Regions from separate parts of the Jeotgalibacillus malaysiensis genome, predicted to be linked through region 2. Evidence: riboswitches for the same ligand, from Rfam matches in the RefSeq annotation. Region 2 holds a riboswitch; each other region holds the start of a gene.
The links. A riboswitch is a leader RNA that binds a small molecule or an ion and turns the genes downstream of it on or off. The one in region 2 is predicted to bind thiamine pyrophosphate.
Positions count from the first base shown of each region.

Region 1: it holds a riboswitch for thiamine pyrophosphate, as region 2 does, so the genes downstream of both, LG330_RS17510 (YkoF family thiamine/hydroxymethylpyrimidine-binding protein) here and tenA (thiaminase II) in region 2, are expected to answer to the same signal.
Region 3: it holds a riboswitch for thiamine pyrophosphate, as region 2 does, so the genes downstream of both, tenI (thiazole tautomerase TenI) here and tenA (thiaminase II) in region 2, are expected to answer to the same signal.

Region 1 is NZ_CP085252.1:3,387,078-3,393,086, reverse strand. It holds gene phnE (phosphonate ABC transporter, permease protein PhnE) at 1-38, opposite strand, end outside; gene phnD (phosphate/phosphite/phosphonate ABC transporter substrate-binding protein) at 50-955, opposite strand; gene LG330_RS17525 (energy-coupling factor transporter transmembrane component T family protein) at 1,217-1,912, opposite strand; gene LG330_RS17520 (ABC transporter ATP-binding protein) at 1,884-3,263, opposite strand; gene LG330_RS17515 (ECF transporter S component) at 3,256-3,828, opposite strand; gene LG330_RS17510 (YkoF family thiamine/hydroxymethylpyrimidine-binding protein) at 3,821-4,411, opposite strand; TPP riboswitch at 4,494-4,597, opposite strand; gene LG330_RS17505 (DNA-directed RNA polymerase subunit alpha C-terminal domain-containing protein) at 4,885-5,067, opposite strand; gene LG330_RS17500 (hypothetical protein) at 5,085-5,585, opposite strand; gene LG330_RS17495 (ring-cleaving dioxygenase) at 5,752-6,009, shown strand, end outside.
Region 2 is NZ_CP085252.1:1,011,047-1,017,055, forward strand. It holds gene egtB (ergothioneine biosynthesis protein EgtB) at 1-896, shown strand, start outside; TPP riboswitch at 1,328-1,427, shown strand; gene LG330_RS05715 (biotin/lipoate A/B protein ligase family protein) at 1,497-2,330, shown strand; gene lipA (lipoyl synthase) at 2,327-3,268, shown strand; TPP riboswitch at 3,284-3,389, shown strand; gene tenA (thiaminase II) at 3,657-4,343, shown strand; gene thiM (hydroxyethylthiazole kinase) at 4,336-5,100, shown strand; gene thiD (bifunctional hydroxymethylpyrimidine kinase/phosphomethylpyrimidine kinase) at 5,097-5,921, shown strand; gene thiE (thiamine phosphate synthase) at 5,911-6,009, shown strand, end outside.
Region 3 is NZ_CP085252.1:3,480,326-3,486,334, forward strand. It holds gene LG330_RS18065 (TIGR03571 family LLM class oxidoreductase) at 1-539, shown strand, start outside; gene LG330_RS18070 (LLM class flavin-dependent oxidoreductase) at 751-1,776, shown strand; gene LG330_RS18075 (DUF421 domain-containing protein) at 1,882-2,607, shown strand; TPP riboswitch at 2,982-3,082, shown strand; gene tenI (thiazole tautomerase TenI) at 3,078-3,815, shown strand; gene thiO (glycine oxidase ThiO) at 3,837-4,973, shown strand; gene thiS (sulfur carrier protein ThiS) at 4,979-5,182, shown strand; gene LG330_RS18095 (thiazole synthase) at 5,185-5,952, shown strand; gene LG330_RS18100 (thiazole biosynthesis adenylyltransferase ThiF) at 5,949-6,009, shown strand, end outside.

The sequences.
Region 1 (6,009 bases), 1.2 Mb from region 2:
ATAGCTGCAAGTGCGATGTGCTTTTTCTTAAACCACAAAGCAATCAGCTCTATTCAGCATCTAAAATGCCTTCTTTTTGTGCCGCATCTAAAATACTGTCGTAATCCTCAGGTGTTGCTTCTGTAAATCCTGATGCACCGAATGCGTCCAGAATTTCAGGGTCTTCAATCGCTAAAAATGCCTCCTGCAATGAAGCGATCGTATCTTCATCAGTGCCTGCAGTAACAGCCCACGGATACTGGAAGAGCGGTTCTGACGTCCAGATCACTTTTAACTGGCTGTCATCGATTTTACCAGATTCAATCAGCTGGTTATAAATCGCGCTGTCAATCGCTCCGGCATCGACCTGTCCATTTTGCACAGCAAGCGCCGTTGCGTCATGAGAACCGGTAAATCTGACTGTACTGAATTCATAGCTGTCTTCTGATTCATACACACCACGGTCCTGCAGTTCAATTGAAGGGATCAGTGAGCCTGAAGTTGAGTTTGGATCACCAAACGCAAAATCGATTTCTGACGGGTCACTCAGCAGTTCTTCAATTGATTCAAACGGCTGATCCTGGTGCGTAATGATATAGGAATGGTAAAACGGTTCATCATTTACAAGCTGTGTAATAATTGCTTTTGCATCGCTTCTTTCCTGTGCGATCACATATGTCAACGGTCCAAGATAAGCCATATCAATCTGGTCAAAGTTCATCGCTTCAACGACACCATTATAGTCAGGGTAAACGTCAATTTCCGTTTCCCGTCCAAGTGCCTCTGTCAGCACGTCCTGAAGCTTATTCATCGCGCCTTCCATTTCACCCTCAGTCTGTGCGGGGATGACACCGATTGTAAATACTTCATCTGTGGAGCTTTGTTGGTCTGTGTCCTCGGTTTCTTCAGCGTTTCCGCATGCAGCAAGCACTAACGCAGTGGATAGTGCAGCAGCTGATAACATCATTTTTTTCATGTTAATATTCCTCGTTTCAGTCTGATTTTGAACAATAGTTAAATTTTATGCTTAATTGGGGGAGGTGTAAAGAAATTGTCAGGACCGGTTCGTAGAAAAGTGGGTGATGTTCACAGAATGGAGGAATGTGTGCTAAAAAAAATGAGTGGTTTTCGAAGAAAAACACGAGTCGTTCGCAGAAAAACACACCATGTTCGCAGGAAAGTGTAAATAGTCCTGGGTCTGCTCCCTAAAAAACAGCCGGCCGACGCCAGCTGTTTCTCATAATACTCCTGCAGCCATGCTCCCGCACAGCAGGACCAAAAACAAAGCAATTCCTGCTGCATCAACCCGGCCGACAGATATTTTCCGGTAAAAATCCCGTTTGCCTTGACCGGTAAATCCGCGCGCTTCCATTGCAAAAGCAGTCCGCTCCGCTTTTCTCACAGCACCGGCGAGCATTGGAATCAGTACATGCCGCATCGCGAGTACCCTTTTAACAGGAGACTTCGGCACTTCAAGTCCCCTTAGCTGTTGAGCCTGCCGGATCTGGAAAAATTCATCCTTTAAAACAGGCAGGAACTGATATCCGACGAGGATGCTGTACGCAATTTTTGGAGACAGCTTCATCTGCTGCATCAGGCTTAAGATGAAATCAACCGGTTTTGTGGTAAAGACAAAAAGCAGAGACAGGCTGGAGAATGCAAGCACCCTGAAGCTTAGGGACAGTGCAGTGCCAAGCGTGCTGTCTTCACTGCCAAATACAAGTGTCGTCCAGAAATAACCGACTGCGCCAAGCAGGAAGGGAAGCATCATCAGGCTCCACACCTTCCATGAAATTTTTGCGAAAATCAACTGGATCAATACAACACCGACAAAGAACACAAGTGGCGTCCATGGATTGAAAAAGAATGCCATTGCGATCATTGAAACGGTGATCGCAATGAATTTAACCGAAGGATTCATACGGTTGATCATGCAGGTCACCTCCGAATGGCGGACATAAGCGGTGCTGTTTAAGAAGCTCTTGATCTTGCCAGACTGTAGTAGGACTGAATGGACCGCTCAGACTGCCTTTATGTAATAAAAGCAGTGAATCTGCCACACGGTCTGCAAAATTCATATCGTGCGTCACGATCAGAAATGTGACGCCCTCATTTGCGCGCGCTGTAATCAGATTTTCAAGCTCCCGTAAAGTAGCTTTGTCCTGTCCGGCAGTCGGTTCATCCATTACGATCACAGGCCGTCCGTCACAAAGCATGGCACCAATCGCTGTCCGTCTCTTTTGACCATGACTGACAGCAAAAGGATTTGATTCACTCACTTTATTCAGGTATAACCGCTTGAGAATATCTTCCACATCTGATCCTCCGCCAAATAAAAGCTCTTCTCTGACTGACTTCGTTAAGAATAAGAATTCAGGAGACTGCGGTACATATCCGATCCGTTTTGGTTCTACCTGGCCGCCAGTGGATTTCAGCCCGCACAATGCCTTCAGCAGCGTGGATTTTCCACTGCCATTTGGACCTGCAAGAACTGCAATCTCTCCTTTTTTTAATGAAAAAGTGGCTGGTGAAACAATTGGCTCTACAGCCAGGCCTTTTGCAGCTAAAGCGATCTGATCTGTCTGGATTTGCTCCCTTGTGATTGCCTGTTCAACAGGTTTTGAAGCAACCATCTGCCATTCCCGGTCAAAAAAGTCGTTCCATAAAGCAACCTGATGATCAATCGCAATCACTGTCAGGTTTTTTGATTCATGAAGGCCGCGGAGCCAAGCGACAAACTCCTGAGCGGTCACCGGATCTAAGTGTGTGAGCGGCTCGTCAAGCAGAAGAATTTCAGGCTCTAACACCCACGCACATGCAGTAGCGACACGCTGCTTCTGACCGCCTGACAGTGTCTGAATAACAGATTCCCTGAACGATTCCAGCCCGGTTTCCTGTAACACCTGTTCGATCCGGTCATTAATTTTATCTGATGGTACACCCACATTTTCAAGTGTAAAAGCGAGCTCTTCTTCAACGGTCTGCATACAAAACTGACTGTCAGGATCCTGAAAAACAGTGGCAATCCGCTGATTAATTTCACCTGGTGCATAGTCAGCTGCTGCCTTTTCGAGCAGGTCAACCTGTCCTGAGATGATCCCGTCACAGTTTTCAGGGTAAAGGCGGTTAAGCAGGTATAAAAGCGTAGACTTCCCGCACCCGCTTGGTCCTGTGATCACAACACGTTCGCCGGCTCTTACCTCAAAATGCAGCTGTTCAAATACCGGCTCCGCATCATCTGGAAAACGGAATGATACATTCTGCAAAGAGATGACGTTATACATGTGCATCACGCTTTGTAATGGCATAGCCTCTCAGCGAACCTGTCGCAAGCAGTGCATCTACAAGGTATTTACCGCCAATTCCTGCAATAACGGCACCACTCATCACACGGATCACAAACATCAGTAATACATATTCAGTGCTGAGCGCTGCAAAACCGCCTAACAGATACCCGTACACAAAGCTGAACACCGCGGCCCCCGCACCAGCCATCATATAAATCCCAAGGTTAAAATGGCGATACCTCGTGGCGGCAAAAACAGCTTCAGCTCCAAGTCCCTGAATCACTCCTACTAAAATCAAACGGGGACCGAGTGCGTTCCCAAGCATGACTTCAATCGCAGCAGCCATGGTCTCAGGAATCACTGCAGCACCAGGCTTTCGGATGATCGCCATGACAATAATAGACACGATAAACCAGATACCGAAGATCCATTCATATGCAATCGGACCAATCAAAGATGCCCAGATGTTTCCGATATGTACAAACAATAAGTAAATAATGCCGAATACAACTGCAAATAGCGACATCAGAACGACTTCTTTCAGCTTCCAACTCTTAAGCATGGTGATCCCCCTTGTGAGATGGACTATTGATACTCATTGACATGGTCATCACTAAATGCCGGTGCTCATCTGATCTTGACTTACCGAAAGTCTCCTCATAAAAATCAAACACTTCATGAATATCTCCATGTATCCCGCTTGCATAATGCATAGAGTCATTGAATACACCGCGTTCCTTTGCACGATCTACTTCCCTGTAGATGACACTCATATAATCCGGATTGTTCATCGGGTATAGTGCGAATTGTGAAGAAACATATTGCTTTGTTTCTTCATGGTTGTGCACTTCTTGATCAACGTCCATATAAGAATCGCCTGCTGTATCACCCGGACAGCCTGCTGAAAAAGTTGCATTGATGGCGACATGTTCACCGGTTTTTGCAGCATGCAGCGTAATCGCTTTGATCACGTTAAATACATGCTGTTCCTGTCCGCGAATCACGGTTGAGACATCATCTGTATGCTTCCAGACACCAGTCAGGTCAGTTGCCTCGAGCGCGCCTTTAATGACCGAAATAAAATCTCCCGCCATTGGATGCAGTGAAAAACGGCATCCGACAATTTTGCTTGTTCCACATTCCATTTAGTATTCCTCCCAGGAGCAGTTTTTTACACAAAAAAAGACCACATCCGCGAAAGATGTAGCCACTGCTCCTGATATAAAAAGAGAAGTCACTACACTTCCTCACGCAGGTATTATCCTGATCGAGTCATAAGGGATCGGAGCTAATGCTCACATCTCAGCTAATTTGCACCCCTAGTGCAGATAACGGTATTTAATTTTCTGTGCACGACCACTATATCACCAGAGATTTGAATGTGCAACACCCTGAAAAACTAATTAGAACCATATTATGACTTTTTGTTAAAAAATCATTCCCTCGGTTCAAATATCAGCACACCAATAACCGCAATCACGAGGCTGAACAATACGGAATAGAACCAGTGCCGGCCCTGAGTGGTTTTATTCAAAATATTCATCACGGCACTAATGCAAAAGGTCACGAAAAATACAAAAAAGATCAGAATGATTGTCATCATATAAATCGTCACCTCTTAAGTATTTTTGAAAGATCCACCTGCTTCTTTCAGCTGACGGATGGTTTTTGGTCCAACGCCGTGGAGGGAAAGAAGCTCTTTTTCGGTGTACGCTCTTATATCATTCATCGTTTTAATCCCTGCCTGATCGAATGCGCGCTGTGAAGGTTTGCTTAAGTTAAAAGGTAGTTCGGTCGTCATGCCTGCTTTCCTCCTTTTTAAAAAAGCATAGTTGGAAGTTCTTCAAGCCGCTGGTCTGTGCTGCGGGTAATTTTCAGTGAATAGCCGGGTTTTGAATGTGCACTTCCACGGACAGTGAGGGTCCTTTTGCGGTCAGCCATCTCAATCGTCAGCCACTTGCGTCCGTTCTCTGAAGTTTTGATACACTCAGATACTTCACTTGCTGTCAGTAAAATGATTTCAGTGTTCTGGAGGTCTTCTTCACCACAGATAAAAGCGAACAGATACTGGTTGTCATGCTGGCTGCGAAGCGTCTTTTCCATTTCTGTATCGTAAAAGGAGAAGGTCCAGATACGGGATTCTTTTTTAAAACGGGGTGTAAACGAGTATTTTGCATAAATAAAGTAGCTGTCGGTTTCATTTTCAAGCGCATAGATTCTCCGGTCCTGTCCGCCTTCTTTCATAACAGGGGAGAATCCTCGGTTCACAAGGTGTGACAGCAGCGCGCCAAAGTAAAAATCCACTTTCGGAATACTCATATCATTGCTCCTCCTTTCAAGTAAGGTAGTTACTTCTTATTATGAAGCACTTTTCAGCAGATTTACATTTTTAACACTTGAGCGGTCATTATTCTTGCATTCAGTCTGGAATCATTAGATGCTATGTGTATGAAAAATGCACTGGAGGAGGCTCATTATTATGTCTATTAAAGAGTTAAAAGGCATTCATCACGTCACTGCGATCACAAGCAGTGCTGAAAAAAATTACGAGTTTTTCACTTATGTACTTGGTATGAGGCTGGTTAAAAAGACAGTCAACCAGGATGATATCCAGACGTATCACCTCTTTTTCGCTGATGATACAGGAAGTCCCGGAACCGATATGACGTTCTTTGATTTCCCTGGCATTCCAAAAGGGAATCACGGCACGAATGAAATTTCAAAAACGTCTTTCCGTGTACCG
Region 2 (6,009 bases):
ATCACTTATGTGAACTGATTGAAATGGGACTCCAGCATGAACAGCAGCATCAGGAGCTGATTCTGATGGATATTAAATATAACCTTTCATTTAATCCGCTCTATCCTGCGTTGTTTGAGCAGAAGGCTTCACAGGGTGGCAAAGCTCCTGAGCTGACATTTACACCATTTGAAAAAGGAATGACTAAAATCGGTACAGATGCTGAGGAGTTTGCTTTTGATAATGAAACGCCTTGTCATGATGCATATCTGAACGGCTGTCAGGTGGCAAATCGCCCGGTGACAAACCGCGAATATCTTGCGTTTATTGAAGACGGAGGATACGAGCGGGCTGAGCTGTGGCTGTCAGATGGCTGGCAGCAGGTAAAGAAAGAAAAGTGGCACGCACCACTTTACTGGCTGAAAAAAGATGATGATTGGTCACACTTTACACTCAGCGGTCTGCAGCCGGTAGACTGGGAATCGCCTGTTACGCACGTCAGCTATTATGAAGCAGATGCTTATGCGCGCTGGGCAGGGAAGCGGCTGCCGACAGAGCAGGAATGGGAGCACGCAATGAAGGGTGAAGAAATACAGGGGAACTTTATGGACAATGACCGCTATCAGCCGGATGATTCATACAGCGGCGGTCGGTTTGAAAAAGCATTTGGTGACGTATGGGAGTGGACGCAGAGTCCCTATACGCCTTACCCGCGCAGTAAACCGCTTGATGGGGCACTTGGTGAGTATAATGCGAAGTTCATGTCGAATCAGATTGTGTTAAAAGGCGGTTCATGTGTAACGCCGCTATCTCATATCAGGCTGACTTACCGCAATTTCTTCTATCCGCATATGAGATGGCAGTTCAGCGGGATCAGACTGGCAGATGACCCGGTGGAAAATATCAAACCATTTTAACTTATGAACCGGCTCACTGCACGCCAGGCGGAAGCTTTCCGCGGCCGGGCGGTGAGCCCCTTTCATGCTTCGCATTCCAGGGTCTCACCTGTCCCTTTCCGCCGCTGGAGTCCCCGCCTTCTGCTCCGTTCGCCTCAAATTTCTATCTGTCATTATTTTTGTTTAATTTATTTCATTACTTTACATATTCTGCGATTAGTCTTTCATCCCGCCTCCCACATCTTTTGATGCAATTGACACCCTGTTATTGTGTTAGTACAGAAAATTTATATAACAGATGAATTCTGATTTATCGCTGTTAAAAAAGGGTTGAACACGATTACACAGGAATTTAAAAGTTGCTGTATCAGTTTGAAACAGATTCTGTAACACAAATTTATTTTTGCGTTATGGAAATGACTGTGATACTCTTTAACTGACAATTTCATTAATTTATTTACTGGGGGAGCCGAGTGGCTGAGACAGTCTTTTGCTGAACCCTTTGTACCTGATCTGGATGATGCCAGCGGAGGGAAGTATGCTTACATAGTTACGCGTACAAGCCACTTCCTTTAAAAGGCAGTGGTGTTTTTTTATGTAATTGCTGAAGGGAGGCAGACGATGAGAGAAACGTGGTATTTTCTTGATTCCGGATACGGCACGCCAGCATTTAATATGGCGATGGATGAGGTGCTGATGAATTGGCACAGTGAAGGAAAGATTCCACCGGTGCTGAGATTCTACGGGTGGAAGCCTGCCGGTATTTCAGTCGGCTTTTTTCAAAAGGTCGGTGGCAGTATAGACCTTGAAAACGCAGAAAAATACGGTGTTGAGCTTGTGCGCAGGCAGACCGGTGGCAGAGCTGTTCTTCATGATGATGAGCTGACTTACAGTGTGCTTGTATCTGAAGAGCATCCGGCCATGCCGAAATCGATAAAAGAGGCTTATCTTGTGCTGTCTAAGGGCATTCTTGAGGGCTACCGTGCGCTCGGGATTCCGGCTGATTTTTCAATTCCTGAAGAAAAACAGAAGCAGGCAGGATCAGCCGTCTGCTTTGAAGAGCCATCATGGTATGAGCTGATGGTAGATGGGAAGAAGGCAGCAGGCAGTGCACAGACGCGTAAAAAAGGTGTCATTCTACAGCACGGCTCCATCCCGATTTCAATGGATATAGAGAAGCTGTTTGACTTGTTTATTTATCCAAGTGAAAAAGTAAAAGAACGTGCACGGCGTGCATTTACCAGCCGGGCTGTTGCGATTAATGATGTACTTGAGAAACCTGTCACATTTAAAGAAGTGAATGATGCATTTAGAGAAGGGTTCATAAAAGGGCTTGATATTGACCTGGAACCTTTTACACCGCCAGAAGAGATGTTAAGAGAAGCAGCAGAGCTTGAGGAGAAGTATAAGAGTGAAGAATGGATTTATAAGCGGGAAGGGAGACAGAAAGTATGACGAATGCAAAAGAACATGTACGTAAACCCGAATGGTTAAAGGTAAAGCTGAATACGAATGATTCATATAAAAAGCTGAAGAAAATGATGCGTGAAAAGAAGCTGAACACAGTGTGTGAAGAGGCAAAGTGCCCGAATATTCACGAGTGCTGGAGTGAGCGTAAAACTGCAACATTTATGATCCTTGGTGATACGTGTACACGCGCATGCCGCTTTTGTGCAGTTAAAACCGGACTGCCGAATGAGCTTGACTGGGGTGAGCCGGAACGTGTGGCTGAGTCTACTGAAATGATGGGCTTAAAGCATGTCGTTGTCACAGCAGTTGCCCGTGATGATTTGAATGACGGTGGCGCTGCTGTATTTGCAGAAACAGTGCGTGCAATACACCGCCGTCTGCCTAGCTGTACAGTTGAAGTGTTACCTTCTGATATGAAAGGTGATTATGAAAGCCTTCATACACTGATGGATGCTGAGCCGGATATTTTCAACCACAATATTGAAACGGTCCGCCGTCTGACGAAAAGAGTACGTGCGCGCGCTATGTATGACCGTTCACTTGAACTGCTTGCACGTGTAAAAGAAATTGCACCGAATATCCCGACAAAATCAAGCATCATGGTAGGCCTTGGTGAGACGAAGGAAGAGCTGATTGAAGCGATGGATGACTTGCGTGCACACAATGTAGATATCCTGACACTTGGTCAGTATCTGCAGCCGACGAAAAAGCATCTGGATGTTGTACGTTACTACCACCCGGATGAATTTGCTGAGCTGAAGGAAATTGCCCTTTCAAAAGGCTTCAAGCATTGTGAAGCCGGCCCGATGGTGCGTTCTTCATACCATGCAGATGAGCAGGTAAGTGAAACATCTGCACAGCGCCGGATTAAGTATTTAAAGGGCGTTGAAGCAGACGGCAGAACAGTTGATAATCTGCAGTAATAATTGAATAGAATGAACACCCACTGGGGGAGTCGGTTAAACCGGCTGAGACGGACTGTTGTCCGGACCCTTCGCACCTGATCTGGATCATACCAGCGTAGGAAAGTGGCCGTATATGCCATTCTTTTATATACGCCGCTTTCCAGAGAAATTGGAAAGCGGCGTTTTTTGTTTGTATTTGTAAAGGGGGCTGATGATTTCCGCTTCAGGGGGACTTCACGGCTGGGCGGTGAGCCAGCAGGCTGCACCGTGCTTTGTCTCACCTGTCCCTTCCTGCGAGCTGCCCCTTTCCGTTCCAATCATCAGTTGTATAGATTCAATGAATGACTTTAACAAAACTTGTTTAATCGGACTCTGGAAAAACTCATCTTATGAAGGAGGAAAAAACATGACATTTTGCAGTGAAGTAAGAGAAGAGTGTAACGAACTTTGGGAAGCAAGCTTTCTGCACCCATTTGTAAAAGGAATTGCTGAGGGGAGTCTGCCGCTTGATGTATTTAAGTTTTATGTGATGCAGGATGCGTATTATTTGACTCATTTTGCAAAGGTACAGGCGATTGGCGCTGTGAAAGCGAAGGATCTGAAGACGACAAAAAGCTTTGCACACCACTCAGAACAGACTTGTGCAGCAGAGCTTGCGCTGCATGAATCCTTTATGGAGCTGCTTGGGGTAACGGAAAAGGACTGGGAGAATTTTGAGCCGTCTCCAACCGCTTATGCATATGTGTCTCATATGTACCGTTCAGCTGAAGGGGATCTGGCTGATGTGCTTGCAGCGATCCTGCCGTGCTACTGGCTATACTATGAGATTGGTGAGCGCCTGAAAAATGAAAAACCGGATCATCCGATTTATCAGAAGTGGATCGAGACGTATGGGTCTGAATGGTTCGGTGAGCTTGTAGAAGAACAGATTAACAGAATGAATGACCTGGCAGATGGTCTTTCTGATGAAAGGATCAGAGAGTTGAAGACTCATTTTAGAAGAAGCAGCTATTACGAGTTGAACTTCTGGGAGCAGGCATGGACGATGGAGAGCTGGACAATAAAAACGAAGGAGCGTGTGACACATGATTAATCAATTGAGAGAAAACAAACCACTTATCCATTGCATAACAAATTATGTGGTCGCAAATTTTCAGGCGAACGGTCTGCTTGCACTTGGAGCGTCTCCTGTCATGGGGGATGAAGCCGGGGAAGTGGAGGAGCTGGCGTCTATTGCGGATGCACTTTCACTCAATATAGGCACACTTAATAAGCGATCAGTAGAAAGTATGATTCTTGCAGGTAAGTCAGCAAATAAAAAAGGGATTCCGGTCGTACTTGATCCTGTGGGTGCGGGTGCAACCTCTTATCGACTCTCAGTCATTGATCAGATCTTAAAAGAAGTGAAGGTGTCAGCAATCAGATGTAATGCAGGGGAGCTTGCTGCCATGATGCGTAAAGACTGGTCTGCAAAAGGTGTTGATGCAGGTGAAGGTGATGCTGATCTGACTTCACTCGCAATAAAAGCCGCTCAGACATACGATTTGATTGTAGCCGTTACAGGTCCAGTGGATATTGTGACAGACGGTGATATTGTGCATGAGATTCAGGCAGGACGTCAGGTCATGTCGTCTGTTACAGGAATGGGCTGCTTACTCTCAAGTGTGACAGCAGCGTTTTTGACCGTCGAGCAATCAGTCGAGGCTGTAGCGGAAGCTGTTCAATTTTATGGTGAAGCCGGTGAAAATGCGGCTGCTGTGTCATATAGCCCTGGAAGCTTTAAAACGGCTTTTATAGATGCGGTGTATTCAATGAATGAAAGCAAGTTTCAAAAAGGAGGGTCACGATGAAGCAGGTACTGACCATTGCAGGATCAGATTCAGGAGGCGGGGCAGGCATTCAGGCTGATATTAAAACATTTCAGGAGCTGAATGTGTTTGGCACATCGGTCATAACGGCTGTGACAGCTCAAAATACACTCGGTGTAACAGATGTTGCACCGGTTCCGGTTCGCAATATTGAAAAGCAGCTGCAGGCAGTCGGTGAGGATTTTGAGATTGCTGCACTGAAAACCGGAATGCTCTTTGACGCTGAGACTATTCAGACGGTAGCAAAATATATTAAGCACTACAAGTGGCAGCATTTGATTGTAGACCCGGTCATGATAGCCAAAGGGGGAGCAAGCCTGCTGCAGGAGGAGGCGAAGGAGTCACTGATTGTACACCTTCTTCCGCTTGCTACAGTTGTGACGCCTAATATTCCTGAAGCGGAAGCGTTGAGCGGGATCAGTATCTCCGATGAAAAGACAAGACGTGAAGCTGCTGAAAAAATACTTCAAAGTGGTGCGCAGGGCGTGCTTGTCAAAGGGGGACACAGTGAAGATCCGGACTTTACTGAAGACTTTTATCTTGATCAGCACGGCGGTTCATTAGTGCTGAGGTCGTCACGTATTCCGACGAAGCATACGCACGGCACCGGTTGTACGTTTTCAGCAGCCCTTACAGCAGAATTTGCTAAAGGACATTCCATTGAGGATGCTTTCCTGACAGCGAAACAATTCATTCAAAGTGCCATAGAGCATTCATTAAATATAGGGGCCGGTCATGGACCCACAAATCACAGTGCTTACCGTCAACACGCACAAAAGGAGCTGATCAGATATGTTCACTAATCCTTCAGTTTACTATATTCTCGGCACACCAAATGCAGGGCTGAGGGATCCGCTTGAGCTGCTTGAAGAGGCACTTAAAGGAGGCATC
Region 3 (6,009 bases), 1.1 Mb from region 2:
GGGTATCCAAGCAGGAAAGCGGTCTGTTATTTAAAGAAAACTTTGAAGTTCTTGACCAGCTTTTAAGAGAGGACCAGCCAACAATCAACAGTCGAACCGGTCTGATTGATGGTACAGATATGAGGTTAATTCCAAAGCCCGTCTCTTCCATTCCGACCATGGTGACTGGATTTAGTAACCAGTCTATCGATTGGATCGCCGGTAATGGGGATGGGTGGATTCAATACCCAAGAGGCCTTACTCAACAGGAGCAGCTGATTCAGGATTATCGTGCTTTAACTGAAGTTCATACTCCAGGAGATTTTAAACCCTTCTCTCAAAGCCTTTTCATCGATTTACTGGAAAATCCCGATGAAATGCCTGTTCCCATACCCTTAGGCTATGCCGTGGGAAGAAACCGTTTAGTTGATCTGCTTCATCAATTTCAAGCGATTGGTGTTAACCATTTGGCTTTTGTTCTGTATTTTTCTAAGCGTCCTCCAGAGGAAGTCATTCAGGAACTTGGAGAATTTGTTTTACCTTACTTTCCAACCCATTAAGGTACAGGCCGGCTTTAAAAATTATATTGAATATAAGCAGGAAGTCAGCCGTTCAAGTGGCGGCTGACGCTGATGAAATGATCGCTCTTACAGAGATTTTTGACCAGTTACATTCAAGTGATTCAGATTGAAGCATTAAAAAAGACTAAGAAAACAACCTGTAAATTCTTTTATAGGATTGAAATAATTTTATAAGAAGGAAGATGAGCATATGTCTGAAAATCATACAAAAAAAATGACCGATATTCCATTCTCGGTCCTGGATCTCGCTCCAATTTCAGAGGGTAGTACACCTGCTGATTCTTTTCGCAATACGTTGGAGCTGGCCCAGCTTGCTGAAAAGCTTGGGTATAACCGGTACTGGCTCGCTGAACATCATAATATGCCGTTTATCGCAAGCTCCGCAACATCGGTAGTCATTTCCCACGTTGCAGCAGGCACATCAAAAATCCGGGTAGGTTCAGGCGGTATTATGCTGCCGAATCATGCACCTCTTGTGATTGCTGAGCAATTTGGTACGCTGGAATCATTATATCCAGGACGTATTGATCTTGGCCTGGGCCGCGCACCGGGTACTGATCAGCATACAGCACGTGCATTAAGACGTGACTTAAGAAGTTCAGGAGAAGATTTCCCTGAGCAGCTGGCTGAGCTCCGGAATTACTTTGACCCTTCTCTGGGACAAGGATTTAGTCGTATAAGAGCAGTTCCGGGTGAGGGACTAAACATCCCTGTTTGGCTGTTAGGTTCAAGCGGATTCAGTGCCCAGCTGGCAGGAGAGCTTGGCCTGCCATTTGCTTATGCGAGCCATTTCTCACCGCATAACACACTGCCGGCTATCGAGCTGTATCGCCGATCATTTAAGCCATCTAAAGTACTGGACAAACCGCATGCAATGGTAGGGCTGAACATCATTGCGGCCGACACGGATCAGGAAGCTGAATGGCTGGCTACAACATTACAGCAGCAGTTCTTGAATTTGATGCGCGGAAACGAAATCCCATTGCAGCCGCCAGTGGATAATATTAAGGATATAGCGAGCGACTATGAATTAGCTGCCCTTGAGAGTCAATTAGGCACCTCGATTATCGGCAGTCCTCAAACTGTAAAAGAACAGCTGGAAAAGTTTGTGGATGAAAGTCAAGCCGATGAAATCATGGCAATCGCCCAGGTTTACGATCAAAAAGCCCGTCTCCGTTCCTTTGAAATACTGGCAGAAATTACTCAGCAGAAATAGGTAAGTCCGGCCGACCATTGGGGCAAGCTTTTAATATCTAATTTCTTTATGACTAAACTAAGCTGAGGATGGTAATTTAAAAGTGCAGATAGGGGTGTAAAAGAAATGGTTGAATCTATAAAGGATATACTTCTGGTTCTTGGGAGAATCATTACAATTTTACCCCTGCTACTCTTTGTCACCCTATTCATGGGAAAACGGGCAATCGGGGAATTACCGATCTTCGACTTTTTAATTATCCTCACATTGGGGGCAGTTGTTGGAGCCGATATTGCAGATCCAAATATTGACCATCTCCCGACTGCAGCTGCAGTCATTGCGCTTGGCATTCTTCAGAAGGTTGTTGCAAAGTGGAAGATTTCCAACCGGAAAATAGGGAGACTGCTGACATTTGAACCGACTGTGATTATACAAAATGGAAAATTCCTCAATCAAAACATGAAGAAAATCCGTTATTCGATTGATAATATCCTTCAAATGCTCAGGGAAAAAAGCGTTTTTGATATTAGTGAAGTTGAAACAGCCATTATCGAAGCGAATGGTTCTTTGAGCGTTTTAAAGAAACCACAAAAGCATTCAGTTACCTTAGAAGATATGAAAATGGCAAAAACAACATCTGCTATTTCCTTTCCGGTTATTATAGAAGGAACCATTTATTCAAACGTTTTGAAGGATTTTAATCTGAATGAAGCCTGGCTGCAACAACAGTTATCTAACAAAGGCATTGTTGATATAAGGGATGTCTTTTTCGCTTCAATGAATCGGGAGCATGAGTTACATGTTTCCCTAAATGATGAAAAAAATATCACGATTCCACCGATAAAACATTAAGTTGTTATGGATCAAAAATCCCATTGCCTCTCACTCAGGCAGCGGGATTCCTTTTATTCTGCCTCAATTGTTAGTTCCATGTATATTCAGGTTGATATGTAAGAAATGAATCAGAGAAAGCCCGGATTTACACTACTGATTGCAACTGTCATCTTCAGTGCTTGAATCCACTCTCATTTACAGATGTTATCTTAATTCATTGAAACCTGCTGGAGGAAGGATAGCACAGCGTTCTTCCCGCACGCTTCAACTATGGTAGTAATACACAATTTTTTTCTTGGAATTTTCACTTCAGAGCGTTGTATATAAAATGAACTGGATAAATCCTACAGAAGATGTTACGCTAACTTTATAGAATTTAAAAAAACTGAATATAAAAACACTAGGGGAGTCTTTCGGGACTGAGACGGAGCAATCCGGACCCTTCGAACCTGATCTAGTTGAAACTAGCGTAGGGAAGTGGTTGATCTATGTTATATTCATTCATAAAACATACCCAAAACCACTCCATCGCTGGAGTGGTTTTTTTTTATTTGTCAGGAGATTTTCTTTTAAGAAAAGTGATAAGTGTAAAGAAAGGGGGCGAAATATTGAAACCCGGAAAGTTGCATTTGATCTCGACAGGAACACAAAAATCTGAACAATTAGCAGACATGATTGAGAGCATTCATCCGGAAATCGATTTTATCCATTTGCGTGAAAAAACCAAAACAGCAAAAGAAATATATGAAATGGTAGAGCTTTTAATAAACACGGGAGTCCCCCCTTCAAAAATAATCATTAATGACCGGGCGGATGTTGCCTGCGTTACAAATGTGCGAGGCGTTCACTTAGCTTTTCATTCGCTGCCTGTTGAGCTCGTAAAACAAACATTTAAAAACCTGACAGTTGGCTGTTCAGTTCATTCCCTTGAGGAAGCTCAAATTGCTGAGCAGCAAGGGGCGGATTATGTCATCTTTGGGCATATTTATTCAACTCAATCCAAACCGGGATTAATTCCGCAAGGGTTAGCGCAGCTAAGCTTTATATCTCAATCAATTTCTATTCCGGTCATAGCAGTTGGTGGAATTAAACCGGCAAACAGTGCAGATGTGATCGGAGCAGGAGCACAAGGAATCGCTGTCATGTCAGGGATATTGGGCGCAAAAAACCCTTTAAAAGCGGTACAGCAATATCGATCCTATTTATCTAAACAATATGATGTCTGAAATAGGTAAGGAGAGAGTTACATGAATAAAACGTACGATGCCATAGTCGTTGGCGGCGGAGTCATCGGTGGAGCAATAGCGTTTAATTTATCGAAAAGAGGAATGAAGGTTTTGCTGCTGGAAAAAGACCGACTTGCAGGCAAAGCATCCGGAGCAGCAGCCGGAATGCTTGGCGCCCAGGCCGAGTTAGATGGAGAGAGTCCGCTTTTTCAATTAGCGAGAACGAGCAGAGCGTTATTTGGCAACCTGGCAGATGAGCTGAAGATGACCAGCGGTGTTGAAATTGAGCTTGTGGAAAAGGGCATGCTGAGGCTTGCCTTAACTGAGCGGGATCTGCAGGAACACCAGAGAATCAGTAAAATCCACAAACAGAATGGAGAAACTGCGGAGCTGCTTACTGGTAAAGAAGCGAGAAAGAGAGAGCCGGCATTGTCAAATGAAGTCATTGGGGCCATGTACCTTGAAAAAGATGGTCAGGTATCAGCACCTCAGCTGTCATTAGGTTTTTTAAAGTCCGCATCAGCACTCGGGTGCGTGATTAAAGAAGGTCTGGAGGTTTATTCCCTGCATTTCTCTAACGGAAAAATCACAGGGGTTACTACGAATAAAGGTGATTTTATGAGCAGTAACGTTGTAGTAACAGGTGGCGCCTGGAGCGAGAAGCTGTTAACGAAAACAGGCCTACAGCTCAACATGTATCCCGTGAAAGGCGAATGTTTTTCCGTACGGACAGAGGCTCCCTTATTAACAAGCACCATTTTCACGCCGGGCTGCTATCTTGTCCCGAAAAAAGACGGAAGAATCATTGTAGGAGCAACAGTCCTGCCAAATACGTTTAACCAAAAAGTCACGCTGGAGGGAATTTTTTCATTAATGGAAAACGCCCGTAAGCTGGTACCTTCCATATCGCAGGGCGAGTGGGAAAAAGCCTGGACCGGTATCCGGCCGCAAACCGCTGACGGCCTGCCTTATTTAGATGAACATCCCGATTACAAGGGGTTGTTTATTGCGACAGGTCATTTTAGAAATGGCATATTACTGTCGCCAATTACCGGAGAAGTGATGGCGGATCTGATTGAAGGAAAATCACCTGCAGTCGATCTATCCTCTTTTCGTCTGGACCGGCTGACCAGGAATACAAATTCAATCGCGAGGTGAAGAAAATGAGATTGACGATCAATGGAGATCAGGTAGAGGTACCAGACACAGTGAAAACGATAGCTGGACTGCTTCAGCATTTTGAATTGCAGCATAAAGTAGTCATTGTCGAAAAGAATGCTGAAATCATGGATAAAGCGGAACATACAGAAGCGCTCATTTTCGATCAAGACAAAATTGAGTTAGTACATTTTGTAGGAGGCGGATAAGCATGTTAAAGATAGGAAATCACGAATTCTCATCAAGATTGTTATTAGGCACTGGTAAGTATCCTGATTTTGATATACAAAAAGAAGCGGTAGATGTGTCGGGGACAGAAATTCTGACGTTCTCTGTCCGCAGAATGAATATATTTGAGGCGGGTCAGCCTAATTTTCTCGAAAACCTTGATGTGTCAAAGTATACCTTACTTCCAAATACAGCCGGTGCCAAGACTGCCAAAGAAGCGGTACGGACTGCAAAGCTGGCTAAAGCATCAGGTCTTTGCGACATGATTAAAGTGGAAGTAATCGGCTGTGAGAAAACATTGCTGCCGGATCCAATTGAAACATTAAAGGCATCAGAGGAGCTCTTAAAAGAAGGATTTACCGTCTTGCCGTATACGTCAGACGATGTGCTGTTAGCAAGACGGCTTGAAGAAGCAGGCTGCCATGCGATCATGCCCGGCGCCTCTCCAATCGGCTCTGGTCAGGGGATCATTAATCCCTTAAACCTTTCTTTTATCATCGAACAGACAAGTGTTCCTGTTATTGTCGATGCAGGAATTGGAACACCTTCTGATGCTGCGATTGCAATGGAAATGGGGGCTGATGGTGTCCTGTTGAATACTGCAGTATCCGGCGCGAAGGATCCTGTGAAAATGGCAAAGGCGATGAGACTTTCAATTGAAGCAGGAAGGCTCGGGTTCGAAGCAGGGCGAATTCCGAAAAAGCGGTATGCCACTGCCAGCAGTCCGATGGAAGGAATGAGTATCAGTTGAATGGTCGATACTCACGCCAGGAGATGTTTGCGCCGATTGGGGCAGAGGGACAGGCTA